2 regions of the Rhodococcus sp. MALMAid1271 genome follow, and region 1 is predicted to be linked to the other one. Evidence: predicted binding sites of a transcription regulator. Region 1 holds the regulator's gene; the other holds the start of a gene.

What was found. The regulator LexA, encoded in region 1, represses DNA repair genes until DNA is damaged. The targets are predictions, from matches to a motif close to CGAACANNTGTTCG.
Region 2: ACOQFP_RS12890 (DUF222 domain-containing protein) is a predicted target of LexA. The motif match lies at 5,455-5,468, and genes of this name have one in related genera.

The regions. Positions count from the first base shown of each region.
Region 1 covers NZ_JBMIRQ010000097.1:13,898-21,873, reverse strand. The annotation lists gene ACOQFP_RS14675 (1-phosphofructokinase family hexose kinase) at 1-235, opposite strand, end outside; gene ACOQFP_RS14670 (DeoR/GlpR family DNA-binding transcription regulator) at 232-999, opposite strand; gene ACOQFP_RS14665 (phosphoenolpyruvate--protein phosphotransferase) at 1,170-2,900, shown strand; gene ACOQFP_RS14660 (solute carrier family 23 protein) at 2,921-4,192, shown strand; gene ACOQFP_RS14655 (acyl-CoA dehydrogenase family protein) at 4,344-5,486, shown strand; gene lexA (transcriptional repressor LexA) at 5,576-6,253, opposite strand; gene ACOQFP_RS14645 (hypothetical protein) at 6,624-7,037, shown strand; gene nrdR (transcriptional regulator NrdR) at 7,138-7,602, shown strand; gene hrpA (ATP-dependent RNA helicase HrpA) at 7,615-7,976, opposite strand, start outside.
Region 2 covers NZ_JBMIRQ010000087.1:13,966-21,941, forward strand. The annotation lists gene ACOQFP_RS12855 (carbon-nitrogen hydrolase family protein) at 1-556, opposite strand, end outside; gene ACOQFP_RS12860 (MSMEG_0567/sll0787 family protein) at 553-1,980, opposite strand; gene ACOQFP_RS12865 (MSMEG_0568 family radical SAM protein) at 1,967-3,022, opposite strand; gene ACOQFP_RS12870 (MSMEG_0572/Sll0783 family nitrogen starvation response protein) at 3,032-3,556, opposite strand; gene ACOQFP_RS12875 (hypothetical protein) at 3,807-4,187, shown strand; gene ACOQFP_RS12880 (hypothetical protein) at 4,180-4,584, shown strand; partial or broken gene ACOQFP_RS12885 (IS110 family transposase) at 4,700-4,891, shown strand; gene ACOQFP_RS12890 (DUF222 domain-containing protein) at 5,482-6,903, shown strand; partial or broken gene ACOQFP_RS12895 (iron-siderophore ABC transporter substrate-binding protein) at 7,083-7,976, opposite strand, start outside.

The DNA of each region.
Region 1 (7,976 bases):
CGGAGTACTGCACTCCTTTCGCGGCCATCGCGTCGAGCAGGGGGTCTCCGGCCCTGGCCGGTAGGACTGCCAGTGCCTCGACTCCCGACCCGCCGATGACGCGAGCGACGTTGACGCCCTTTCCTCCCGGGTCGGTGGCCGAGGTCGATGCCCGGTGCACGCCCCCGCGTACGAGCGGCGTATCGAGTGTGACCGTGCGGTCCATGCTCGGGTTGGCCGTGAGTGTGACCATCATGCGATCACCACCTCGATTCCTTTGTCGCTGAGTTTTTTTCGGTCTTCGGTGGAGATGTCACTGTCGGTGACGATGACGTCGATGGATTGCACCCGGGCAAAGCTCACCAGATGTTCTCGGCCGATCTTCGACGAATCGGCAAGCACCACGACATGGTTGGCCGCATCGACCATCGCGCGCTTGACGGCAGCCTCGTCGCTGTCCGGAGTGGACAGGCCGTGCCCGACGCTGATGGCGTTGGTGCCGATGAACGCGACATCGACCCTCAACCATTCGAGTGTGCGCAGTGCTTCCTCGCCGACGGCGGCCTGTGTCGTCCCCCGGACGCGCCCACCGAGTAGTCGGAGGCCGACCCCCGCCAGTGTCGACACGCGTGCGGCGATCGGCACCGAGTTGGTGACCAACGTGAGTTCGCGATCGTGCGGCAGCAGGCCGGCCAGGCGTCCGGTGGTGGTTCCGGCGTCGAATACCGCGCTGCCCCCGACCGGAGGAAGGAACGACAGCGCGGCGGCTGCGATCGCGTCCTTCTGATCAGCGCGAGTGAACTCCCGCTCCGAGACGCCGGGTTCGAGGGTGGTCAGTGCCGATGCAGGTACCGCTCCACCGTGGACACGGCGGACCACACCCAGCCGATCGAGGGTGGCGAGATCGCGTCTGACCGTCTCGGTTGTGACGCCGTAGGTGGTCGAAAGCTCGTTCACGGAGACGCGGCCCTGCGTGCTGATCAGCTCAGCGATTGCGTGCTGTCTCTCTTCGGCGTACACCTGCGTCTCCTTCCGGGTCGATGTTGCTTTATGTTGTTTTACGCCCGTGTGTGTTGACATGTCAAGGGTTTGGAGTAATCTCGGTCACAACACCAGCGAGCAACCGGCTACACCACAGCTCGCCGAACAGCACGAAGGCTTTTGTTCACTCAGGATCCGAGGAGGACCACATGACGGGATCGGTTAGCACCGCTTCGACTGGACGTACCGCCACGACAGTGGATGTCATCGAGGGCGGACCAGTGCAGGCCGCTCTGCACGGCACACCCGTCGTGCCTGGTGTCGGCTACGGTCCTGTCATCCGCCCCGGTGCCCGCCCTGCCATTCCAGCCGACACCGGTGAAGTGGCCGAGGCCGATCGCGGTGCCGAAAAAGACATCTTCGACGCCGCCGCGAACGAGGTCGCCGGCCGTTTGCGCGGCCGCGCCGAGCTGGCAACCGGAGCTGCCTCGGAGGTGCTGTCGGCCAATGCCGCGATGGCAGCCGACCGTGGCTGGCTCGGTGCCGCTCGGTCCTCGATCGCCAAGGGCAGCTCCGCGGTGAGCGCAACGGCAGCGGCCACTGACAAGTTCGCCGCGATGTTCACCCAGCTCGGTGGCCTCATGGCCGAGCGGGTGACCGACCTGCGCGATATCCGCGATCGAGTCATCGCCGAGATCCTGGGCTTGCCGGAACCCGGTGTCCCCGTGCCGGCCGAAGCGTCGGTCCTGTTCGCCGACGACCTGGCACCTGCCGACACCGCAGGTCTCGACCCCACCCTCATCGTCGGACTCGCCACCTCGTTGGGCGGCCCGACCAGCCACACGGCGATCATCGCGCGTCAGCTGGGGATTCCGTGCATCGTCGCGGTATCCGGTCTCGACGACATCGCTGCAGGAACGCATGCATCGGTCGACGGAACCAGCGGCCGCATCGAACTCGAACCCGACCCCGAATCGGCTCGCGCCGCAGTGGTGTCGGCCCGTGACGAACTCGACCGCGTATCCCGGTGGGTCGGCCCCGGTGCCACCGCAGACGGGCATTCGGTCGACATCCTCGCCAACGTCCAGGACGGCGCAGGCGCTCGCGCAGCGCGAAACAGTGCTGCCGACGGCGTCGGTCTGTTCCGCACCGAACTGTGCTTTCTCGACCGGGACTCCGAGCCCACCGTCGACGAACAGGCCGAGATCTACGCCCAAGTGCTCGACGCGTTCGCGGGCAAGAAGGTCGTCGTCCGCACCCTCGATGCAGGGTCCGACAAGCCCCTTCGGTTCGCCACCCATCCCGACGAGGCCAATCCGGCACTGGGTATTCGCGGCATCCGCATCGCCGAGGCAGACCGAGGAATTCTGTACCGACAGCTCGACGGCATCGCCGCAGCCGCCAAGGCCACGGACTCTTCCCCCTGGGTCATGGCTCCGATGATCGCGACCGCCCAGGAAGCGAAGGACTTCGCCGCCGACGTCCGCGAGCGTGGCCTCACCCCGGGCGTCATGATCGAGGTGCCTGCGGCTGCCCTGTTGGCCGAGCACATCCTCGAGCACGTGGACTTCCTGTCCATCGGAACCAACGACCTCGCGCAGTACACGATGGCGGCCGACCGCATGTCCGCTCAGCTCGCCGGTCTGACCGATCCGTGGCAGCCGGCCGTGCTGTCACTCGTGGCACACACCGCGGCCGCCGGAGCCAAGGCGGGTAAGCCCGTGGGCGTCTGCGGAGAAGCCGCCGCCGACCCGCTGCTGGCGTGCGTGCTGGTCGGACTCGGCATCACCTCGCTCTCTGCTGCATCGGCAGCCGTCGCCCATGTGGGTTCCAGATTGGCGACGGTCACCCTGGATCAGTGCAAGGCGGCTGCGGCCGCCGCCCTGAAGACCGACAGCACCGCGGCGGCCCGAGAGGCAGTGAGCGCAATCCTCGGCTGAACGCCTAGTCTGCTCGAATAATGAACAATCTCGGTTGGACGCTGCACGGAAACGGAAGAACTGTCACCGCTGGAGCGGTGGTGTCGCCGGACGAACGCCTGACCTGGCCGCGCACCATCGGTATCGGCATGCAGCACGTCATCGCCATGTTCGGGGCAACGCTGCTGGTTCCGACGATCACGGGCTTTCCGGTGTCGACGACGCTGCTGTTCTCGGGCATCGGAACGGCACTGTTCCTGCTCATCACCAGAGGACGGGTGCCGAGCTACCTCGGGTCCTCCTTTGCGTTCCTGGCCCCACTCGGTGCCACCCAGGCCAACGGGCCGGCCGCGCAGCTCGGAGCCGTGCTGTGCGTCGGCGTTGTGCTGGCGGCGATCGGCTTCGTGGTCAAGTTCGCAGGCAGGCGTGTGCTCGACGCGGCGATGCCGCCCGTGGTGACCGGCGCCGTGGTGGTGTTGATCGGGTTGAACCTGGCACCGGCCGCGACGACGTCGTTCGAAGCGCAGCCGCTGATCGCGGCCGTGACGCTGGTTGCGATCCTGCTGGCCACGGCCATCGGACCAGGACTGCTCGGCCGCCTCGGGATCTTGCTCGGTGTCGTGGTGGGCTGGGTGTTCGCTGCCCTCACCGGTGGGATCGCGCAACCACGCCTGGACGCCCTGAACGCCGCGAGCTGGATCGGGCTGCCCGAGTTCCGTGGGCCGTCCTTCGAACTGTCGGTGATCCTGGTGGCACTGCCGGTGGTGATCGTCCTGGTCGCAGAGAACGTCGGGCATGTCAAAGCGGTGGCAGCGATGACCGGCAAGAACCTCGACGACGTGGCAGGTGACGCGCTGATCGCCGACGGCCTGGCGACCACCCTGGCGGGAGCAGGTGGTGGCTCCGGAACCACCACGTACGCAGAGAACATCGGCGTCATGGCCGCCACCCGGGTCTACTCGACCGCGGCGTACTGGGTCGCAGCTCTGACAGCAATCGTGCTGGCGTTCTCGCCCAAGTTCGGTGCCCTGATCTTCACGGTGCCCGACGGCGTCATCGGAGGGGCGACGCTGGTCCTGTACGGACTCATCGGATTGCTGGGAGTGCGCATCTGGACCGATGCCAAGGTGGATTTCGCCGATCCGATCAATCTGATCGTCGTTGCTGCGGCCCTCGTCGCGGGAATCGGCGACCTCACGCTGACCGTCGGATCGGTCGAACTCGGCGGTATCGCATGGGGTTCGCTCGGCATTCTTCTCGGCTACCCGATCGTCTCGGCACTCGCGAGGCGCGCAGGCAACGGCGGGCGTTAGCGGGTCTCGGTCACGGATCGCGCGCGTTTTGGTCATCGACCGCCGCCGCGCGCCGAACGTAGTGTTGGATCGCGACGTCAGTCGTACCGACGACCGCGATCGGAACCAGACCGCAGGTCGAAGTCGGTACGCACCGAACAAGGAGATCTGCGTGGAACGCACACTTTTCGAGCCCGAGCACGAGCTGTTCCGGGAGTCCTACCGGAAGTTCCTCGAACAACACGTAGCACCCAACCATGCGAAGTGGGAAGAGCAGAACATCGTCGATCGCGGCGTCTGGGTCGAGGCCGGTAAGCAGGGCTTCCTCGGAACGGCCGCGCCGGAGGAGTTCGGCGGCGGCGGCGTCAAGGACTTCCGCTACAACGCCATCGTCACCGAAGAAACCACCCGCGGCGGCTACAGCGGTATCGGATTCACCTTGCACAACGACGTCGTCGCGCCCTACCTGATCGACTTGGCCAACGACGAGCAGAAGCAGCGCTGGCTCCCCGGATTCTGCTCCGGTGAGTTGATCACCGCGATCGCCATGACCGAGCCCGGCACCGGAAGCGACCTGCAGGGCATCAAGACCAAAGCAGTACGTGACGGCGACGACTGGATCCTCAACGGGTCGAAGACGTTCATCACCAACGGGATCAACGCCGACCTGGTGATCGTGGTGGCCTGCACCGACCCCGAGAAGGGTGCGCAGGGCTTCAGCCTGCTGGTCGTCGAACGCGATATGCCCGGGTTCGAGCGTGGGCGCAATCTCGACAAGATCGGCATGAAGGCCCAGGACACCGCCGAGCTCAGCTTCACCGACGTGCGCGTGCCTGCCGCCAACCTGCTCGGTGAAGAAGGCATGGGCTTCATCTACCTGATGCAGAACCTGCCCCAGGAACGCCTGTCGATCGCAGTGGTCGCCGCGGCAGCCATGGAATCGGCACTGGACATGACGATCCAGTACTGTCGCGACCGCAAGGCTTTCGGAAAGTCGATCGGCAAGTTCCAGAACACCCGATTCGTCCTGGCGGAGTTGGCAACCGAGACCACCGCCACCCGCATCATGGTCGACAAATTCATCGAACTGCTCAACGCAGGCACCCTGACCGTTCAGGAAGCCGCGATGGCGAAGTGGTGGACCACCGAGAACCAGGTCAAATTGATCGACCGGTGCCTACAGCTGCACGGCGGTTACGGCTACATGAAGGAATACCCGATCGCCAAGGCGTACATGGACTCTCGCGTTCAGACCATCTACGGCGGAACCACCGAAATCATGAAGGAGATCATCGGGCGCGGCTTGAACCTCTGATTCGCCCCCCGACGGACACGAAGGGCCGCAGCACAGACGTGCTGCGGCCCTTCGCATGTCAGCCCTTCGCCTGTCGGCGGAGAGGTTCCCTAGAGCTTGCGCATCACGGTGACGACCTTGCCGAGGATGGCGGCATTGTTGCCCGGAATCGGCTCGAACAGCGGGTTGTGCGGCAGTAGCCACACCTCGCCCTTGGACCTCTTGAAGGTCTTGACCGTCGCTTCGCCGTCGATCATCGCCGCGACGATGTCTCCGTTGTCTGCCACGGATTGCTGACGGACGACAACCCAGTCTCCGTCGCAGATCGCCGCGTCGATCATCGACTCGCCGACGACCTTGAGCAGGAACAGTGAACCCTGACCGACCAACTCGCGGGGGAGGGGAAAGACGTCCTCGACGGCTTCCTCGGCGAGGATCGGACCACCGGCGGCAATGCGTCCCAGGACGGGTACGAACGTCGGCGTCGGGAGTCGGTCCTGATCCTCCGCGGAACCGTCGACCGCGGCGGCCGCCTGATCGGCCTGAACCTCGTCGAGCCCGCGTACGTCGACCGCCCGGGGACGGTTGGCGTCACGTCGGAGGAATCCCTTGCGTTCGAGGGTGCGTAGCTGGTGCGCGACGGAGGAGGTCGAGGTCAGACCCACCGCGTCACCGATCTCGCGAATGCTCGGCGGATATCCGCGTTCGGTGACCGAGGCTCGGATGACTTCGAGGACCTTCCGTTGGCGTTCGGTCAGCCCCGCGGCGATGTCGGTGCCGACTTCCATCGCCTTGGGTGTCGGTTCGGCGGCCGGCTTGCCTGCCGCAACCTTCGTGGCCGCCGTCTTGGAACCCGTCGTCTTCGAACCCGTGGTCGACCTCGTCGAGGTCTGGTCCTTCATGCTGTCGGCCTCCTGCTGGTGTCCTGGATCCGGTCTGCGTGCGTCGGTCTGCGCGGACTGGAGTTGATGGTGTCGACTCGTGTGGCGTGTGGTTTCTGCCACGAATCTAGCGTGTATCAGCTGTTGAATCAAACATCTGTTCGACTCGTGTCGCGTTTTCTGCAGACTTTGTCGGAGCCCCGTGATAGAACTTCGAACAAGCGTCCATCGAACGCCTGATCGAACAATCGATCCAACGAGCGAAGTCGAGGTTCCGATGACCATCATCACCGATCGCCCCACCGCTGCAGGTATCCGTACCCGGTCCACCGTGGTGGAGCGTCGTCGCCGGGTTCGTCCCGCGCTTCGGAGTTCGGTCGCCGCACCGGGGGTCACGACCGCGCGTCGTGTGCAGCCGACCGCGTGCCTGCCGGTGCTGGCCCCGTCCCGGACCGAGGTCACCGATCGCGAGCTGGCCGATCGTGAGTTCGACGAGACCTCGGCTCACTTCGCGGGCCAGCCGGTCCGGACGAGATCGTTGGTGCTGTGGGTGCTCGCAGTTGTTGTCGTGGCCGGCGGCCTGATCGGCATTGCCAATGTTCGGGCAGCTGCGCCGGATGCAGCCGTGCAGCCGACCGGCGTGGTGGAGGTCCACAACGGAGTTGTCGTCGAGTACGCGCCGGGCAGGTGACCACCGGCCCCATCGCTCGTGGGCAGACTGAGTATCCTCGACTGACTGCTCCGACACACATGTTTCACGTCGGAGCATCGGCTACGACGGAGGCTCCTTCATGCATTGCCCGTTCTGCAGGCACCCCGATTCACGCGTGGTCGACTCGCGAGACATGGACGAGGGGCAGGCAATCCGGCGTCGCCGCTCCTGCCCGGAATGTGGCCGGCGCTTCACCACTGTCGAGGCCGCCGTGCTCGCCGTCGTGAAGCGCAGCGGAGTGACAGAGCCGTTCAGTCGCGAAAAGGTCGTCAAGGGAGTTCGCAGGGCCTGCCAGGGCCGGGACGTCGACAACGACGCGTTGAACCTCCTCGCTCAACAGGTAGAGGACGCCATTCGGGCCGCCGGGTCCGCGGAAATCCCCAGTAACGAGGTCGGGTTGGCCATCCTGGGACCGCTTCGCGATCTCGACGAGGTGGCGTATCTCCGGTTCGCGTCGGTGTACCGCTCGTTCAGTTCGGCCGAGGACTTCGAGAAGGAAATCCACGAGCTTCGTAAGCATCGTGAGTCCGCCGACATCGACTGAGAGTCGATGCCATCAGCGGGCCTGTTCCGAGATCGCCTTCTCGAGACGCTTCTCCGAGACCGGATATGCCGTCCTAATTCCTTGAGCGAACAGCCCCACCCGCAATTCCTCGATCATCCAGAACAGTTCCTGCACTCCCGCACTGTTCTTTCTCGCTTCCGGAAGCGAATCGAGCAACCGCCCGTACGAGTCGTAGACGCGATCGAGAACGTCCATCGCCGCAGCGTCTCGGCCCGCACTGCTCGGCAGCGTGGCCAATCGCTTCGCCGCCGCGGCGAGATAGCGTGGCAGGTCTGCCAATCTGCGAGAACCGAACTCGGTCACGAACCCGCGAAAGATCAAGCCGTCGAGTTGTTCACGGACATCGTCGGCTG
Region 2 (7,976 bases), on a different contig from region 1:
GCCATGCGGAGATCGACGCGACGATCTCGGCACCGTCGAGTGCCAGTTCTCGTGCAGCCTCGGGAAATCCCTTGTCGTAGCAGATCTGCATACCCATCCGGCCGACCGGAGTGTCGAACGCGGAGTAGCTCTCTCCCGCGTCGTAGCAGAGGTTTTCACCGAGCGGTTGATGCACCTTGCGGTACGAGCCGAGGATGCCGCTGCCGTCGACGGTCACTGCGGCGTTGTACCGGGTGTCTCCGTCCTTCTCGCAGAACCCGAACGTGATGACGGTGTCGCCCGCCATGTCGATGACGCGTCTGATCTCGGGACCGTCGAGTTCCAGCGCAGGCGGTAGAGCTCTGCGCCTGCGCTCACGCGATTCCTCGGTCTCGTCTCCGCCGCCGAGGCTCGGCAGATATCCGCCGAGGCAGGCCTCGGGCAGCACCAGCAGTTGGCTGCCGCGGTTGCGAGCTTCTTCGAGCAGTGCGGCGATAGTGGCGTACCCCTGTTCCATGTCGCGACCGAACTCGGCCGCGGCGACGGAAATGGTGACGGGCTTCGGGTGGGTGGTCATGCTTCTCCCAATCCGGTCACAGTGGATGTGACCGCGCGAGTGGTGATTCCATCGGGCCATCGCAGCGCGACACCCGGAATGTCGGTGAGCTCTCCGCAGACTGCGGACAGTGCAGGTCCTGACGGTGCGGTAGCTGCACCGGGACGGTCCGCGGTGATCATCGCGAACCCTGGAAAACACGTGATCCATTCGCCCATCGACGCGGCGTCCGGCTTCGGTATCGAGGCGATGTCCAGTACGGCACCCGTCCCGCTCGCCTCGGCGAGCATTCCGGTGGTACCGGCCAGCCCCGCCATCGAGACGTCCTTCGCGGCCTTGGGTGCGGCGCGGGAAACGAACGAGGCCATTGCCGTGAGTTCCTCGGTGTTCCGTCGCGAGGACGAATCCCATTGCTGACCATGGTATCCGCGTCGCCATTCGCCTTCGATGTCCGCGGTGAGCGTCAACAGATCTCCGACGCTTCCGCCGCCTGCCCGTATCGGTCGCGAGGTCCGCCCGAGTGCGGTGACCGACAGTGACGACGGCACCCCGGCCTGGGTGTGGCCGCCGAGCACCGGAACCTGCCATGCCGCAGACGCATCGGCGAGACCGCGGATGATGCGGGTCAGTCGACTCCGAGTCGGGGCTCCGACGGAATCGAGCATTCCGACAGCTTCTGCGCCCATCGCCGAGAGATCGTTCAGATTGACCAGCGCCGCGCACCAGCCGGCCCACTCGGGATCGCGATCGACCATGGAAGGGATGATGGCATCGCACGCGGCGATCATGTCGCTACCCGGCACCGGAACTCCGTCGTCGCCGCGAAAGCCTCTGGCCCCGAGTCCGAGTGGCTGCGCTCGCAGTGGTGCGAGCACCCCGGCGAGCATCGACTTGGTCGTCGAGACGAGCCGTTCGATGCGGTCGATCGGCCAGTACATCGCCACATGTGGGGTACCCGCCACCTCGACGTCGCCGCGCCTGACCCAACCGAGTCGAGTGAACAGTTGCTCACTGCGCTTCTGCACCGTCGCGTCGAAGCGAAGCACCCCGCGGCTCTCGGCATGTGCGCAGGCGGCACGAACCAGGGCAGGCCCGACGCCGGAAGTGCGCGCCGCGGCAGCGACGACGAGGCGGCTTCCTGACCACCACCCCAGATCCGTTGCCGTGCAGGGTGCCAACCGTACTCCGCCGAGTACGACGCCCTCCCGGTCGAGTGCGACCAGCACGACCGTTCGCGGATCGTCGTCCACGTCGTCCCGGTCGGTGCCGGCGAACAAGCCCTGCTCGGCGACGAACGTTGCTCTTCGCAGCGATCGATACGCATTCGATTCTGCTGTACCGGTGCATGGTTGGACGATGAACTCGGGCTCCACACCACGGTGTGCCGTGCCCGACAACCCCGCGGGATCCTGCACGTCCACGCGGTACATCTCAGCCCCCTGCATTCTGTAGGACGCTGCACGCACCGCAGGCCGCGCATCCTGCCTTCTGGTCCGCACCGAGCATCGACGCGGCCTGAAGTTCCTTGGCTACGCGTCGGGTCACGCTCTCGAGAACGTCGGCGGCGGGTGCCGTCGCGCGATCTGCGTCTGCGGCCAAGGTTCCCGCGAGCGGTCGGAACGGAACGACGAAGGGGTACACGCCCATCTCGATGAGTTCGGCTGCCCCGGAGACCAACTCGTCCGGATCCTCCCCGAGACCGACCAGAATGTACGTCGAGACCTGATTGCGGCCGAAGATTCGCACAGCTTCTTTCCATGCCGCGCGATACTCGTCGATCGACACCGACGCCTTGCCCGGCATCCAATGTCGCCGAACCTCGTCGTCGAGCGATTCGACGTGGATGCCGATGGATTCGGCTCCGGCGTCGTACAGATCCTGAATGGACGTCAGATCACCGGGCGGTTCGCACTGCACCTGAATCGGGAGCTGGGGAACCACAGCCTTGATGGCACGTACACACCGAGCCAAATGACGGGCACCGCGGTCCTTTGCCGCCGACGTACCCGTCGTCATGACCATCTGGGTGACCCCGTCCAACCGCACCGCCGCCTCCGCGACCTCGGCCAGTTGCGCCGGGGTTTTGACGGCGATGGTGTCGCCTGCCTCGAGGGAAGCCTCGATGGAGCAGAAGCGGCACCGCTGATCGGCGTGGTAGCGGATGCAGGTCTGCACCACTGTCGTCGCGAGAACACTGGAACCGTGCAACTTCGCGATCTTGTCGTAACCGATACCGTCGGAGGTGACGAGATCGTAGAACTTCGGCCGTTCGACGGCCGCAACATCGAGACCGATATCGTTGCCGTCGAACAGAACTCGACCATTTTCGAGAACATACGGACTCAGCGGATTGCGCGGGATGGCCGCGCCGAGGCCATCGATGGTGACATGCCCGTCATCGCTCGGCCCGGCGCCTGCCGTTCTCGAGACCGGCGTGGATCCTCGGATTCCGAGCAACGCCAGATCTACCCGCGTACTGACCGACATGATGAACTCCTAGACCATGTAGGTCGAGTTGATGATGGCACCTTTGCGCGCGTAGTGAATCAGCGCGTCTTGCACATCGAGGGGATGAGCCGGGATGACGCCCTCGATGAGGTCCTCTTCACGACCGCCGTGCAGAGCCAGTCCGAATCGGCAGCAGAACACCGTGCCACCCTCGGCGATGAACGTCGCCAAGGAATCGTTGATGTTCTGCTCGCCGGGAAAGCCGGAGTCTCCCGTCGTCGGAAATCCGCGAGTAGCAAGGCAATTGATGGCTCCGGGACCGTAGAAGTACATGGCCGACTCGAAGCCCTTACGTAGAGCGCGGGTCGCCTGGAGCACCGCGACGAACGACACCGAGGACTCGTGGGCGATACCGTGCACCAACGTGAAGTAGCTCTCACCGTTCTCGGCCTTGTAGTCGGGAAATATCTTGGTGGAGCCGTAGATGTTGCTGCCCTTGGGAAGTGACGGGTGCGGGATCTCTTCGAGAGACTTCTTGATGTTCTCGGCGATGGTCTGATCGATATCTGACACGGATGTCTCCTGAGGTTCGCAGAGCGGGCTGGATGCGGTGGACACCGATGGCCACCTGAGGAAGAGAAGTCATGTCCGGCGAGAGAGCGGATCCTCTGCGGCCATGCAACAAGTACACGACTCATCCATTTCCCATTGGTCACGTACGGAATAACGCCGCGTTTCGAGGGCCTCACAGTGTTGACGTGGCGTTACGCGGATAGTGTGGAGGCGGAACCACCCATCCACCACGACCTTGACGAGGAACTCGATGATCGGCGCCGTCACCGGCTTGTTGTACGCGTTGTCCCTGGTAGTGGGCATCTGGGTGCTCGCGAAGCTCATCTCCAACCGTCCTGTGCTGTTGAAGAACAAGTCCGATCGGGCACTGTTCTGGACGATCGCTGCCACCGAGGCCGTCGTGGCGCTGCAGGCCGTGATCGGGTTCGTCCTGATGTTCACCTCCGATCGCGATATTCACCGACTGACGTTCGGTTCGTATCTCGTCGGGCTGCTGTTTCTACTTCCACTCGGCACGTGGTGGTCGCTGGGTGACCGTTCTCGCGGCGGCACAGCGGTTCTGCTCGTTGCCGTCCTCACCCTCGCAGCCATGGTGCTGCGCCTGAGCCAGATTTGGGCCGGATATGCCTGACAGTCTCCAGCAAGCGACGCGCACCGGTTTCGGGCGCTTCCTCATCGCCGTCTACGCCGTGTTCGCCGTCGCCGCGACCTCGCGCTCGATCGTGCAGCTCACCACCCGATTCGACGAGGCACCCGTCGCGTACCTACTGTCGGCATTCGCAGCGGTGGTCTACATCGTGGCCACGTTCGGTTTGGCCAGAGCGACCGAGGCTTCCCGACGCGTGGTGACGGTGTCCTGCATCATCGAACTCGTCGGCGTCATCGGAATCGGGACTCTCAGCTACATCCAGCCGCAGGACTTCCCGGAGCCGACGGTGTGGTCGCACTTCGGATCCGGCTACCTCTTCATCCCGGTAGTGCTCCCCATCGCGGGGCTGTGGTGGTTGCGAAAGACTCAGCAGCGCTGACGTTCGACACCTGCCCGCGCAGGCGGTCCCGCCACTGTGGACGACGCCCCCGCTACCTTGTTCGTGGGTCTGAGACCAGGCCCACGGTCGCCGGTCCCGGTACGACTTCTTCCTGTCCCGATCAGGCAACCACAAACTCGAACGGGTGTTGTTCCTCTCGGCGTTCGCGGCCCTGCACGACCCCGCCTCTCGCACCTACAACGACCGAACAAGAGCCGAAGGCAAGAAGCGCAACGCCGCGCTCATCTGCCTTGCCCGACGACGCTGCGACGTCCTCTACGCGATGCTGAAAACCAAGCAGCCCTAACGAATCCCGGATCCCGTCGCCGGTCGAGCCTCGGCGCGCACGAGGTCATAGACATAGGATCGTTCGCCCTTACGGCTCACCCACACGCCCTCGGGCGGCAGGTCACCTCGACCTGCCGCGTCGAACGGACACCACACCGGCCGCATCGCACACCACCCAACCGAAATCAGGCAGTCGTCGACACCACATATCGAGGTCGACCCGCTTATACGACAGAAACCCGTCAGCTTCTCCGTCGCGGGCGAACTCGTAGGTCAACCCGTCCATACGCCGCACGAACCGAATACCCGACATAACGCCATCCTGGCCGACGATCCCGATCTCTTCAACCAACGACCGGCGTTGGGCTCGACGAAAACCACAGGGACACCCCCGGGCAGCACCGGGGAGTTCATCGATGCCACCCGCGAGTGCATTCACATTCACAGTGTGAAATCGCGCAGGCGGACAGACTGACGGCCCTCGAATGCCCGCGCAGGACGCCTACCACGAGCTACCGACAAGAACGTGCTCTCGAATAGTTGTGCAGGGCAATAGTTTTCGATTCGACGATCATTGAGACTCGAACACCAGTTCGATACTGTTGGGTCATGACGACCGAGATCTGGCAACTGAGCGAGGACCAACTCCTCGCCGACGCCGCCGCGGTCTCCCACCAGATCCAGTTGCTCGAAGCCCGCCGCATCGCCCTCGTCGCCGAGGTCGACACCCGCGTCACCCGCGAGAAACTCGGCTTCCCCGGCCCCGCCGGCTGGCTCACCTCCACCACCCTGCTCTCGCCGTCCAAAGCGAACAAGATTCTCGCCCTCGCCCGCGGACTGAAGAACTTCCCCGACATCGCCGACGCCGTCAACACCGGCGTCATGTCCATCGACCATGCCGCCCTCATCCTCGACTTCGCCGAAACCCCACCCCACGACCTCCCACCCGAGGGCCGCGACATGGCTCGAGCAGCGCTGATCACCGCCGCGACCGGACCCGAAGCCCGCACCGGACCCCTACGCGCAGCCATCACCCGCTTGCACGACCTCTACGGCGGCACCACCCCACCCGCCGAGGACACCGACCGCAACGAACTCTTCGCCTCGAAAACCCTCAACGGACGAATGATCATGAAAGGTGGCTTCGATGCCGTCACCGGCGAAAAACTCCTCACCGCCCTCTCACCCCTGACCGCACCCCGCCCCGCCGTCGACGGCACCCCCGACGAACGCAGCCCCGCCCGACGCCGCGCCGACGCATTCGGACACATCCTCGACCGCTACCTCGCCGCCAACAACCGGCCCACCGAAGGTGGAGAAAAACCGCACGTCAACCTCCACATCAACCTGCGAGATCTGACCGACCTCACCGGCAGCGGGAACAGTACCGACGACATCGCCGACGACGAAACCTCAAGCACCGCAGCGCAATCCGACAACTCCACCGAAAGGGACGCAGTCGACCCGGTCGACACCGGCGGCCCAAGACACCCCGACACGGCCGAGTCGAACGCCACAAACGAATCCGACACCGACAGCGCTGCCGGACCGCCTACCGATCGCGGCACCTATCGGGACGTGTTCGGTGACGGCACCAGTGTCGGGTGGCTGCCCTGGATGGGACCACTCTCGCGCACCACCTCCCGGCAACTGGCGTGCGATTGCATCCTCACCGCCATCGTGATGGACGAGACCGGTAACCCGATCAACCTCGCCCGCACCGCCCGCACGGTCACCGCCACACAGAAACGCGCCCTGACCGCCCGCGATCACGGCTGCGCATTCCCCGGCTGCGGCACACCCGCCGCCTGGACCGAAGGCCACCACATCCGACACTGGGCAGACGGCGGCCCCACCAACCTGAACAACCTCGTCCTACTCTGCGGCTTCCACCACCGACTCATCCACTATTCGGACTGGGAAGTGTTCATCGGCGACGACAACCACCCCTGGTTCATCCCACCGGCATCAGTGGACCCCAACCGAGAACCCCGACCCTCCCACGCCCGAGCCGGCCCCCACATCGCCTGAACCCGCCCACACCTGAACGACCCCGAAACGCAATCCAGCCCCGCACCGAGAACACGGTGCGGGGCCGGAAGAGGTCATTCGACAGGCTGATTCGGTCGAATCAAGGAGTAGACACCGCGGTCGTGCCACATCACCTCGAGCAGGTGTTGGTACAGCACGACAGCGCGAGGTCTACTGACCTAGTTCGCGTCGAGCTTCGCAACCGCCTCGTCGATCATCGGCACATAGCGCTCGAGTGCCCAGGGCACCGTCAGCGGATTGATGATGGACGACCCGGTGACGAACGACTGATCCGTCGGTGCCACGACCGAACCGCGGGACACGGCCGGAATCTGCTTGTAGGCAGGCTGATTCTCGGTGTCCGTTCGGTTCTGCGGGTCCGAGTAGAACGTGAAGATCAGGTCGGAATCGTTGAGCAGGTTCCCATTCTCCAACCCGATGACCGACGAATCGGTGCCCTCGGTTTCGTCCAGTGTGTTCACCACCGGATCTACCTGCAGCCCTAGCCCGCGGACCATCGCGACGCGCTGCTCGTCGGCGAGAAACACTCCGAGCGTCCCGGGACCGGTGTTGTAGATGTACGAAAAGCTCACGTCCGCATACTCGGGGTGCTGGGCAGCGGCATCCGCGAAGCGGCTCTCGATCCTGTCGATCTCCTCCGCAGCCTTCTCCTGTTCGCCCATGGCCTTGCCGATCACGGTGATCTGGTCTTCCCAAGTCGTCGTCCACGGCTGCTCCTTTTACGCGACCACCGGAGCGAAGGCACTGAGTTTGTCGAATTGATCCTGTGTCACTCCCGACCACGGCGCCAGAATCAGATCGGGATCGAGAGCGGCGACGGCCTCGATGTTCAATTCGGTTCCGCCGGTGAACTGTTCGGGAAGCTCGGCCCCCGCTTCGGTGACCGCGTCATGAATCCACGGCAGGTAGCCGGTGTCGTCGGCACCCCACGAATACTCCTCCACGCCGACCGGGACGGTACCCAGCGCGATCGCCGTTTCCGCCGAACCCTGACCGAGAGTGACGATGCGCTCGGGCTTCTCGGTGATGACCGCCCGGCCCAAGGCCGAGTC